Sporocytophaga myxococcoides DSM 11118: one gene and its partner. The protein of the gene in region 1 interacts with the protein of each later gene in a pairwise test. Links are inferred from orthologs where the notes say so. Each region holds a gene or a part of one and is shown in the gene's direction. Other genes may lie near its edges.

Evidence for each region. The genes of interacting proteins can lie anywhere in the genome.
Region 2: the proteins of sucD (region 1) and sucC interact in binary tests that used the Escherichia coli proteins (3 or more experiments, as listed by UniProt). The link is inferred for Sporocytophaga myxococcoides DSM 11118 from one-to-one orthologs.

The regions. Positions count from the first base shown.
Region 1 is NZ_KE384560.1:1,008,314-1,014,777, forward strand. Bases 1,700-4,575 are described here. They hold sucD (succinate--CoA ligase subunit alpha), read left to right. Parts: upstream 1,700-2,631; coding sequence 2,632-3,519; downstream 3,520-4,575. Other genes in these bases: K350_RS29980 (DUF6089 family protein), read left to right, coding at 1,700-2,511; K350_RS0122595 (chalcone isomerase family protein), read right to left, coding at 3,559-4,128; K350_RS0122600 (cupin domain-containing protein), read left to right, coding at 4,216-4,575. Also shown: K350_RS0122575 (replication-associated recombination protein A), read left to right, coding at 1-839; K350_RS0122580 (YciE/YciF ferroxidase family protein), read left to right, coding at 945-1,442; more of K350_RS29980, read left to right, coding at 1,597-1,699; more of K350_RS0122600, read left to right, coding at 4,576-4,701; K350_RS0122605 (hypothetical protein), read right to left, coding at 4,693-5,226; K350_RS0122610 (substrate-binding domain-containing protein), read left to right, coding at 5,487-6,341; K350_RS0122615 (hypothetical protein), read left to right, coding at 6,448-6,464. UniProt on the Escherichia coli protein: Succinyl-CoA synthetase functions in the citric acid cycle (TCA), coupling the hydrolysis of succinyl-CoA to the synthesis of either ATP or GTP and thus represents the only step of substrate-level phosphorylation in the TCA.
Region 2 is NZ_KE384562.1:81,481-86,235, reverse strand. What follows is about bases 1-2,961. They hold sucC (ADP-forming succinate--CoA ligase subunit beta), read left to right. Parts: upstream 1-864; coding sequence 865-2,058; downstream 2,059-2,961. Other genes in these bases: K350_RS0126665 (SDR family oxidoreductase), read right to left, coding at 2,960-2,961; K350_RS0126670 (hypothetical protein), read right to left, coding at 2,452-2,769; K350_RS0126690 (ABC transporter ATP-binding protein), read right to left, coding at 35-685. Also shown: more of K350_RS0126665, read right to left, coding at 2,962-3,715; K350_RS0126660 (TIGR02117 family protein), read right to left, coding at 3,975-4,652; K350_RS0126655 (ceramidase domain-containing protein), read right to left, coding at 4,655-4,755. UniProt on the Escherichia coli protein: Succinyl-CoA synthetase functions in the citric acid cycle (TCA), coupling the hydrolysis of succinyl-CoA to the synthesis of either ATP or GTP and thus represents the only step of substrate-level phosphorylation in the TCA.

The DNA.
Region 1 (6,464 bases):
CACAGGTTTATACTCTTAAAGCATTGGAAGAGGATGAGTTGAAAGGTATGTTGACTCAGGCTATGGAAAAAGATTTTCTTCTGAAACAAAAAAAGATTGAAATAAAGGAATATGCTGCAATGCTCAATCTTTCTGGTGGTGATGGAAGGAAATTGTTGAATTTGTTTGAACTGGTAGTTGACAATTTAAGTGACAAGGAACCGGTTGAAATTACTGATGAAGTTGTCTTAAACATAGCGCAGAGGAAAGTTGCATTATATGATAAACAAGGGGAGATGCATTATGATATTATCTCCGCTTTTATAAAGTCAATAAGAGGAAGTGATCCGAATGCCGCTGTATACTGGCTTGCAAGAATGATAGAAGGTGGAGAGGATGTAAAATTTATAGCAAGAAGATTGGTTATACTTGCTTCGGAAGATATTGGAAATGCCAACCCTACTGCTCTAGTGATGGCTACAACCTGTTTTCAGGCTGTACAGGTTATCGGTTACCCAGAGTCGGATATTATCCTTTCCCAATGTGTTACTTACCTTGCTTCTTCTCCTAAAAGCAATGCGTCATATGTTGCTATCAAAGAGGCTCATGAGCTTGTCAGGCAAACAGGAGATTTGCCTGTGCCGATTCATTTGAGGAATGCCCCAACCAAATTTATGAAAGAGCAAGGATATGGGAAGGACTATAAATATTCACATGATTATGAAAATAACTTTGTAGAACAAGAGTTTCTACCAGATAAAATCAAGGGGCGAAAATTATTTGAACCCGGAAATAATGCCAGAGAAAACGAACTCCGAACGAGGCTGAAAAAGCTATGGAAAACCAAATATGGGTATTAATCTTTAGGTAGCGTATATTCAGTTTTTTAAGGTTAAAATAAATAAGCTTGCACTAAAGAATCTGCAATATTTGTTAATTTACTAAAGAGTAAAACATGTAGGAATATGAAGGTTAGAAGTTTTGACGATCTATTCATAGACCTCTTTCGAGATCTATATAGTGCAGAAACCCAGTTGGCTGAAGCTTTGCCAGAGATTATAGAATGCTGTTCGAATCCAGATTTAAAAAGGGCTTTTGAAAAAAGTTTGACAACAACATTAAAGGATAAGGAAAGACTGGACAGTATTGCAAGAGAAATGGAGGTTGATCCATATGGACAAACTTGTCCGGTGATGGGTGGCTTAATAAGCGAAATAAAAGAATATATAAATGATATAGAAGATGACAGCGTAATGGATGCAGCTCTGATTGTGGGCCTTCAAAAGGCAAGGCATTATGAAATTGCAAGCTATGGCACGGTTGCTGCATTTGCCCATACCTTAGATTACGGCAATGTAGGAAATGTCTTTCATGAAATAAAGGATGAAAAGCAGGAAGATGATGCGGATTTGAGTAATCTTGCGAAAGGTTTGATCAATGAAAAGGCATTATTTCATTATTAATATTATTACTGACCATGAAAAGGTTGAAACTAAAAAGATATGATTTCAACCTTTTCAGGATTATTTTACTTTTTTGCAGTAAATTGTGTTTACATAAATCCGAATTTCAATATTAAGTAAGGAGCGTGAAAAACGTATAGTTTAAATTTAATTCGTGAGAAATTTTTTATACTTTTTTTTATTGTTGATCTTAATTGCTTGCCATTCAGTAAGTGCACAGCCATATAATTACAGATGTAAATACCCTTCTTTTGTTCTTGGGGGAGTAGGAAGCTATGCAAATGGAGATATTAAATCCTCACTGACTACCATAAGACCAGGTTTGTCACTTGGTTTTAACAAAAGAATTTATCCAAGACTATCATATGAATTTGACTTTCTATGGTTTAGAATTTTAGGAGACGATTATCTGGCTTCAGATAAAAAACTGGAATCTGATAATTACCTTAGAAATCTTCATTTTAGAAATGATATAAAAGAGTTATCATTTACTTTAAGATATGATTTGTTGCCTAATACAGATCATTATCGCAAACGTCCTATTTACAATGCTTATGTTTTATTGGGAGGTGGTGTTTTTTACCATAATCCAATGGCAAAAAACGACGCAGGTTCTTGGATAAACCTACGAAAGCTACAAACCGAAGGTAAGTCATATTCAAATATACAATTTTCTGTACCTGCAGGTTTTGGATTTCGATATAAGCTAGCAATTCAATGGGATCTTGAGTTGGAATTTACATATCGTTATACTTCTACCGATTACCTGGATGATGTAAGCGGAAGATATATCAATCCTGATCTTTTAAAAAGTGATCAGTCCAGACAAATGTCAAACCGTTCAGCATCAGTTGCTGGATCTTACAACGGAGAGAAGAGAGATCTGGATTTTATACATAATACCCTCGAAGAACAATTTTTTAATCAAGGCTCCGGATATTCTTATTCAACATCCAAAGCACCTGGAAGCAAAAGAGGAAGTAAAGATGGCCCAGATAGTTATGCTTTGGTTTCTTTGAGGTTAATTTACATTATTCCCGGTAAGATATATTGCCCAAAATTTAGATAGTAAGCCTAAAAAGTAGCCTGGAAATTTCATTTTTTAAAGATTTCAGTATTTTATGCTTAGGATTTTTTTATAAGAACCAAAAACTTTTATTTTTGTGGGGTATAATCTAACTAAAGATTCATGAGCGTACTAGTCAATAAACAGTCCAAAGTGATAGTGCAGGGTTTTACAGGCTCTGAAGGAACATTCCATGCCGGTCAGATGATCGAATACGGAACAAACGTTGTTGGAGGAGTAACTCCGGGTAAAGGCGGCACTAAACATCTTGAAAAACCTGTATTCAATACAGTGGAAGATGCAGTTAAAGAAACAGGTGCTAATGTTTCTATAATTTTTGTACCTCCGGCTTTCGCGGCAGATGCTATTATGGAAGCTGCTGATGCAGGTATCAAAGTAATCATATGTATTACAGAAGGAATTCCAGTAAAAGATATGATTAAAGCAAAAGAATATATCAAAGGAAAGAATCTTACGCTTATCGGACCTAACTGTCCTGGAGTAATGACTCCTGGAGAAGCTAAGGTTGGTATAATGCCAGCATTTATTCATAAACCAGGTAAAATAGGTATCGTGTCTCGTTCCGGTACATTAACTTATGAAGCAGTAGATCAACTATCTAAAGTTGGTTTGGGACAATCTACCTGTATCGGTATTGGTGGAGATCCTGTAATTGGAACTACTACTAAAGAAGCCGTTAAACTTTTAATGGACGATCCTCATACAGAAGGTATCATTATGATCGGTGAGATTGGTGGAAGCATGGAGTCAGAAGCTGCTAAATGGATCAAAGAAAATGGTACTAAACCAGTTGTTGGTTTCATTGCTGGTCAGACTGCTCCGGCAGGTAGAAGAATGGGACATGCTGGTGCTATCGTTGGTGGTGCAGATGATACTGCTGCTGCAAAAATGAAAATCATGAAAGATTGCGGACTGTTTGTGGTTGAGTCTCCTGCTGATATTGGAGAGACAATGCTAAAGGCGCTTCAAAAAAGCAAAGCAACTGCTTAAAACATAAAGAGGCTGTTTCATTGAAACAGCCTCTCTTTTTTATTTCCCAAGCATATTGTCTTTAAGGTCCTCATCTGCCGGATCATCACCAAGCCAGATTGTGAATAGCAATTTTTTAAAATCAAGTCCTTCCACCTGAGTTTTTAGCTTCCCGTTTTTATAAAGTTTTACACCGGAGCCAGGTAAATAGATAATATCAATCAAGTCTTTATTATGGATCTCTTCCTTAAAAGCCTGCAATAACTGATCAATTTTTGACTTATATGGTGCTGTATTGCCCTTAGTAGCTTTTTCAAAGCCTTCTTTAATGGACTCTTCCATTTTTTTATTTGTAATCTTATCAGATATAACATACATTCTAATGGCTTGAGGAGCATCCTGATTGATTATAGATTTAGGATCTTTATTTTTTTCTTTTAAATAGAGGGCGCCAACATAAAGGTCAAATATGTATTTGGTTCTCACTCCGGCTCCATTAAGCTGGAGCTTGCCCTTTTCTGTATCAATAGAAGATGGAACATCCACTCCTTCGATTTTTGTCTGAGCATGGCTTTTAAAGGGCAGAAGACTTAAAATGCCAATGAAAAAAAGTATCTGATTTTTTGTCATATTCTTAGTCAGTTTTAATAATAATAGCAGTTAGGATATTTTGTTTGATTCGATGATTTTAATTAAAAATCTGATTTAATTTGAATTATGAAAGCAGAGGAACTAATTAACCAACTAAAGCTGGAAAAGCATCCCGAAGGAGGTTATTTCAGAGAGATATACAGAAGTGAGTCTGAAATTCCAGAGTCAGCCTTATCTAAAGATTATTCAGGGAAAAGAAATACTGCAACGAGTATCTATTTTTTACTTACAGATAATGAGTTTTCAGCCTTTCATAAAATTAAATCAGATGAAATTTGGTATTTCCATCAAGGAAACTCTGTGGAAATTTATATGTTATCTCCAGAAGGTCTGGACGTTAAAAAGCTAGGTGTACAAATTGGAGACCAATTTCAATTGCTTATACCAAAAAATACCTGGTTTGGAGCCAAAGTAGTTGGAAAAGGATATACTCTTGTTAGCTGTATGGTGGCCCCAGGGTTTTCTTTTGATGATTTTGAACTCGGAAAAAGGGAAGATTTACTGAAATTATTTCCAGAGCAGGCTACTATAGTCAAGGAACTTTCAAGGTAAGTTGCAAACAAAGCTTTTCTGAATTTCTTCAAAACCAGTATTATTTTTCACCTCATCTTCCTGAGCAGTTTGAAAAATAAGACCTAATGTTCTGCCTTTGCAATTGAAGCAGACAATTTGTCCAGAATGTTTCAGCCCGGATAATTGTGTGATGAATCCTGTGCTTGAAACTTGAAAATGCCCAAGATTTTTAATTGGTTGGATTTCATTAAACAGAATCCCCGTATTTTTATAAAAAGAATTTTGAGACAGCTGTTTTTTGAGAAGCAATAAAAACTCTTCTTTGCTTACCTCCTGGTTAATCCAGCTTAGAGTAAACATGCCACTCTCATTCATCCCTTTTTTTTCACAGGTAAGGAAAAATCCAAGTGTATCATTTATGCTTTCCGATTGCGTAATCACCCAGCCCTCTGGAATGGTAAAAGAAACTCCGTGTTCAGCGAAAGTGTTCTTTTGTGGCTCTTTGCAGGAAACGAGGACTAGAACGAAAAAAGCCCAAACTAAGGAATTTTTCAATTTTTGCATCTGTTGAATAATTGACATAAAATATTAATTGGTCTTTATTTCTATAAAATGAAACTGCTGAAACTAATTTTGGTTTTCTCGCTATTTTTCGGAGTTAATTACTTCTCAAAAATTAATAGTTCCTCGATACAAAGTTCATTATCAAAAAATCGAACTATGTCTAGCTATTCATTATTTAAACAAATCAGCAGATTTACGGCTCTTACCTTTCAATAGTGAATTTCCGATAATACCTTTGGATTTCTATTTATACATGAAAGATGATAACCTTTAGATTAGGCGGAGTTCCGGAGCATTTTAATTTACCTATTCATTTAGCTAAGCAAAGCGGAAAATTTGAAGAAGCTGGCATTGACCTTGTCTGGACAGATTTTCCTGGAGGTACCGGAGCAATGTGCTCTGCTCTTAAGGAAGATCAGATTGATTGCGCAATATTGCTTACCGAAGGAATCACAGCCGATATCGTAAAAGGAAGTCCTCTTAAAATTCTTAAAGTATATGTGGAGACTCCATTAATTTGGGGGATTCACGTCTCTGCAAGTTCGCCATATATCAACATTGATCAGCTGGAAGGTAAAAGGTATGCAATAAGCAGGCAAGGGTCAGGTTCTCATCTTATGTCCTATGTAGATGCAGACCAAAGAAACTGGAAGATTTCAGAATCTCAGATGGTTGTGGTTGGTAATCTTGAAGGTGCAAGAACTTATTTATCAGAAGATAAAGCAGATATTTTTTTATGGGAAAAATATATGACCAAACCATTAGTTGATGCAGGTGAATTCCGAAGAATAGGAGAAAGGCTCACCCCATGGCCTTGTTTTGTATTTGCTGCATCAGAAAACTTTATCGAAAAGCATGGTTCCATACTAACAACATTTTTTAAAATTGTTAATAAATCAGTAGAAACTTTCATGCAAAACCCTGAAGCGTCGAATATGGTCTCAGAACGATATTCATTGAAGAAAGAAGATGCAAAGCAGTGGTTTGAAAGTACAAAGTGGAATATTGAAAATGGTATTGATGTAAAAATTCTAGATAATATTCAGGAATGGCTATATAGATTGCATATAATTTCTGCTAAAAAAATATCGACTCAATTGATTTTTAAGTATTAAATATCCGCTCAATACTTTTATAAATGGATGCCCTTAATTAATTTTGGGTACAACTTTTAAGTTTAAATAATTCAAATTTTTAACAAACAAAACTGATTTTTAAATCATGAAACAAAATTTTAG
Region 2 (4,755 bases), on another replicon or contig:
AAATATTCAACTATACAACTAAAAGTACACCACTCTAAACAATCCTTCCGTCTCTCATTTCCAATTTCCTATCGGCACTTTGGGCAAGCGACTGATTATGTGTAACTATCACAAAAGTAAGATTGAATTCATTTCTAAGTTCAAAAAACAACTTATGCAGCTCTTCAGCATTATTGGAATCCAAATTTCCACTAGGCTCATCTGCAAATACTATTGACGGAGAATTGATAAGCGCCCTGGCAACACTTGTCCTTTGCTGCTCCCCACCGGATAGCTCTGAAGGTTTATGATTAAGTCGCTGCGATAACCCAAGTCGGTCAAGCAATTCTTTTGCCTTCTGTTCTACCTGTTTTTTATCTCTTTTACCTATATAGCCTGGAAGGCATACATTTTCAAAACAAGAAAATTCCGGAAGCAGATTATGAAATTGAAAAACAAACCCGATATGATTGTTTCGGAATAACGCCAGCTCCTTTTCCCCGATCTGATTAAGATTCGTACCATTTATAAATAGGTCTCCCTTGTCCTGCTTATCAAGTGTCCCTAAAATATGCAATAGCGTAGTTTTACCAGCTCCGGAGGCCCCGACAACAGAGACGATTTCTCCCTGTTTAATTTGCAAATCAATCCCCTTTAAAACTTCAAGGTTTGGATAACCTTTATATATATTTCTTGCTTCCAGCATCATAAATCAACTCATTCTGACTTTGTAAAAACAAATTTAAATCTAAAAGGATTAAAAATCCTTCTTTTCTTGAAATTAAAAGCCAAAAATGATAGATTCGTGCCGTTCTTCCTATAGATGGGAATACCCTGAAAAAAAAGAACATCTGTGGTGTTAAACTTTTAACTATTTATTTACTCATGAATATACATGAATATCAAGGTAAAGAGATCCTGAAAAAATACGGTGTTCGTATACAGGAAGGGATTGTTGCAGAAACAGCTGAAGCAGCAGTAGAAGCCGCTAAAAAACTAAACCAACAAACAGGTACCGAATGGTATGTTGTAAAGGCTCAAATTCATGCAGGTGGAAGAGGAAAAGGCGGTGGAGTTAAATTAGCTAAAAACCTTGATGAAGTTAAAGATCTTGCAGGTAAGATCATCGGTATGAACCTGGTGACTAAACAAACAGGTCCGGAAGGAAAGCATGTTCACAAGGTTCTGATTTCTCAGGATGTTTATTATCCAGGAGAAAGCAAACCAAAAGAATATTATATGTCCATTCTATTGGACAGAAATACAAGCAAAAACCTTATCATTGCCAGCACTGAAGGTGGAATGGAAATCGAAGAAGTTGCTGAGCACACTCCTGAAAAAATCATTAAAGAGTGGGTTGACCCACGCGTAGGTCTTCAAGGATTTCAAGCTAGAAAGATTGCTTTCAAACTAGGTGTTGAAGGCGAAGCTTTCAAAGAAATGGTAAACTTCATTCAGGCTTTATACAAAGCTTATGAGGAAACTGATTCTGCAATGTTCGAAATCAACCCTGTACTAAAGACTTCAGACAATAAAATCCTTGCAGTTGATGCAAAAGTAAACCTGGACGACAACGCTCTATACAGACATAAAGACCTTGCAGCACTGAGAGATATTCACGAAGAAGATCCTTTGGAAGTTGAAGCTTCAAACTCTGGCCTGAACTATGTAAAACTAGACGGAAACGTTGGTTGTATGGTAAACGGTGCTGGTCTTGCTATGGCTACTATGGATATCATCAAGCTTTCTGGCGGTGAGCCTGCTAACTTCCTTGATGTAGGTGGTGGAGCAAACGCTCAGACTGTAGAAGCTGGTTTCAGAATCATTTTAAAAGATCCAAATGTAAAAGCAATCCTTATTAACATCTTTGGTGGTATCGTAAGATGCGATAGAGTTGCTAATGGAGTTGTGGAAGCATACAAAAAAATCGGTGATATCAGAGTACCAATCATCGTAAGACTTCAAGGAACAAATGCTGAAGAAGGCGCTAAGATCATTGAGCAATCAGGTCTGAAAGTATTCTCCGCAATCCTTTTGAAAGACGCTGCTGCTAGAGTAAAAGAAGTACTTTCTAAATAATTTCAAAAGCATAAATGAGGAGTGGATTCAAAAAAATCCCTCCTCATTCCTTTTTATGCACCCGTAGTTCAATTGGATAGAATGTCAGATTCCGGTTCTGATGGTTGGGAGTTCGAACCTCTCCGGGTGCACTTATTAAGAGTTGAAATAGTGAAAAATCAATTTTGCCCTTAGGATAATTCAATTAAAACCTGTTTTTAATCAACTCATTTCCAACCCATAAAGCTAATCCAAAAAAGTAAACTTCTCTCAAAAATCAAAAGCTCTACCATTGACTTTTTCATTAAAAACCCAGGACAAAGCAAAGGGGCAAACTTGAGATTTAGTCTTAAAATGATTGCAGTAAAAATTGAGTAATTTTCAATCAGCCTGTTTAACCAATTATCAGGAAAATTACCCCTTCCAATCAAAGCTATCAAAAGGCAATGTAATAAAATCAATGTGACTAAATGATACATTTAACGTTAGCTGTTCCTGATCTATAACCTTTTTTGTCTCTTTATAAGCTTTGAAATTCTTTTCTGGCAGAAATCTAACTGAACTCATTTTGAAGTTCATCTGCTTCACAAAACGACCGGAAAGGAAGTATTTTTTTCGTGTACGATCCAGTTTCACGTATCCCTGGTATTCATCTTTTCCAACGCCATCTTTCAGAAGAATAAAAACCTGATCATAGTTTAAGACGCTATAAGGATCCTTTGGCTCTTCCATTTCCTATAAAGGTAAAAAAGCCTAATGCAGTTCATTTGCGTTATTATGAAGTCTATTTATCGAAATAATATTATAAAGCGACGTCATGAATTAACATATTAATTATAAATTTGACTTCTACCGTTTTCTCAAGATAGAAAGGAATAACTAAACCGGCCGTTCTGATATTTGTCAATTGGAGATTTAGTCATTATGCATGCTGTAAGTGTGAGCTTAACCATTTCTCGAAGCTGATAGCTCCTATTTCAGCCTCTCCCGAAGGCACAAGTGCTGAATGAGTGATCTCTCCACCAAAATATTCCGGTCTGCCATTCGGTATTACTTTACGTGAGTCTTTGATATATTGCAGATAACGATCTGCCACTTTATACATATCAAAACGATCAGGCCCTGCGATTTCCACCTTACCATTAACAGGTGCAGCAAGGGCATGTTTAACTACAAAGTCAGCAACATCATCCGCTGCTATAGGCTGGAATTTAACATCCGAGAGATGAACTTCGTTTTCTTGTGTGGCCTGATTGGTAATACCTCCGATAAATTCAAAAAATTGTGTGCTTCTGATAATAGTAAAAGGTATGCCGGATTGTCTGACCAGATCTTCTTGAGCCATTTTTGCACGCATATATCCGATGTTCTGCATAGTATCTACCCCCACTATCGAGAGTGCCACATGGTGTTTTACACCGGCACTCATTTCTGCCTCAGATAAATTGCGGCCTGCAGTTTGAAAAAATTCCATTACGGCATTGTCTTCGAAAGATGGGGAGTTGGCAAGATCAATAACAATGTCAGTATCTTTTATTGCTTCAGTCAAACCTTCCCCTGTGATTGTATTGATTCCAGTAGAAGGAGAAGCTGCTATTACCTGTTGCCCCTTCTGAGTGAGTTGAGCTACTACCTTTGTTCCAATAAGGCCGGAACCTCCTATCACTAAAATTTTCATAATACTTACATTTATAGGTTAAAACAATACCTAGTAATACAAGCATTTAAAAGTCACTATGTTTTTAAAATATAGAGTTCCTTTTTTCAACGTAACTTATCTTATGAAAACAGCATTCTGATTTCCAGATGATTTGAAAAAAGAAAAAAATCAGTGTAGCAATCAATTAGTCCTTTAATTTAAAGGCCTTTTTCTTATCCAACCACCCTAAAGATCTTTGTTTCCCCATCCAACTTTATGCTTTTTTTTAATAATTAACTTATTGTCTATGATACATCACCGACCACTCGAAAGGTGCCCACACTGCTGTATTCACACCAGCTTCCTTTAGTCCTTTATTCGTCCAGGTATTACATGTTTTTAATAAGCTATATACACCTTTCCCTTCATAAAATTCATTATCTAATCCCGAATAATTGCAGCAATTGATCACCTCAAACCTGCCATCTGAATTTAATCTGAAAGAACCCTCAATATAATTGACAAGCGAACGATATTGCTCAGTTGAAATATAAATTGATTTGGTATGCTCATCATTAATGGGTTTCCGAGGATAATAAGTAACATGCATTGCTGAAGTGCTCAGCCAGAATGCTGCTTTTAAAGCTGTGGATACTTTTAAATCTGACCAGGTAGGTGTATAAAGATAAAAACCCTTATCCCCCCATCCAAAAGCTACATATCTGATTTGACTTTCATTGTATTTTTGCAAGCCGGTCAATTCCCGTCTCCAGTCTTTTATAGAGTCCTTTACAGGCACTACTATATCGGTATGTACGCCATTTGATCTTATAAAAATCTGAACACCATTCTCGGCTTCTGTAAAGGAGTTATTTACAGGAATGAATGTACATACCAAAGCTGTAATTACATATAATATCAATATAACAAACAGGTATTTGATTGATTTATATAAAATCGAAACAACTTTTTTCATACTTAAGAAATCTTTTTCAATGATTTATATTCTATATAGAATAAAACTAAAAGGTGTACAGCTGCGCATGCTGCCATCAGATGCTTGATAGTATGACCACTTA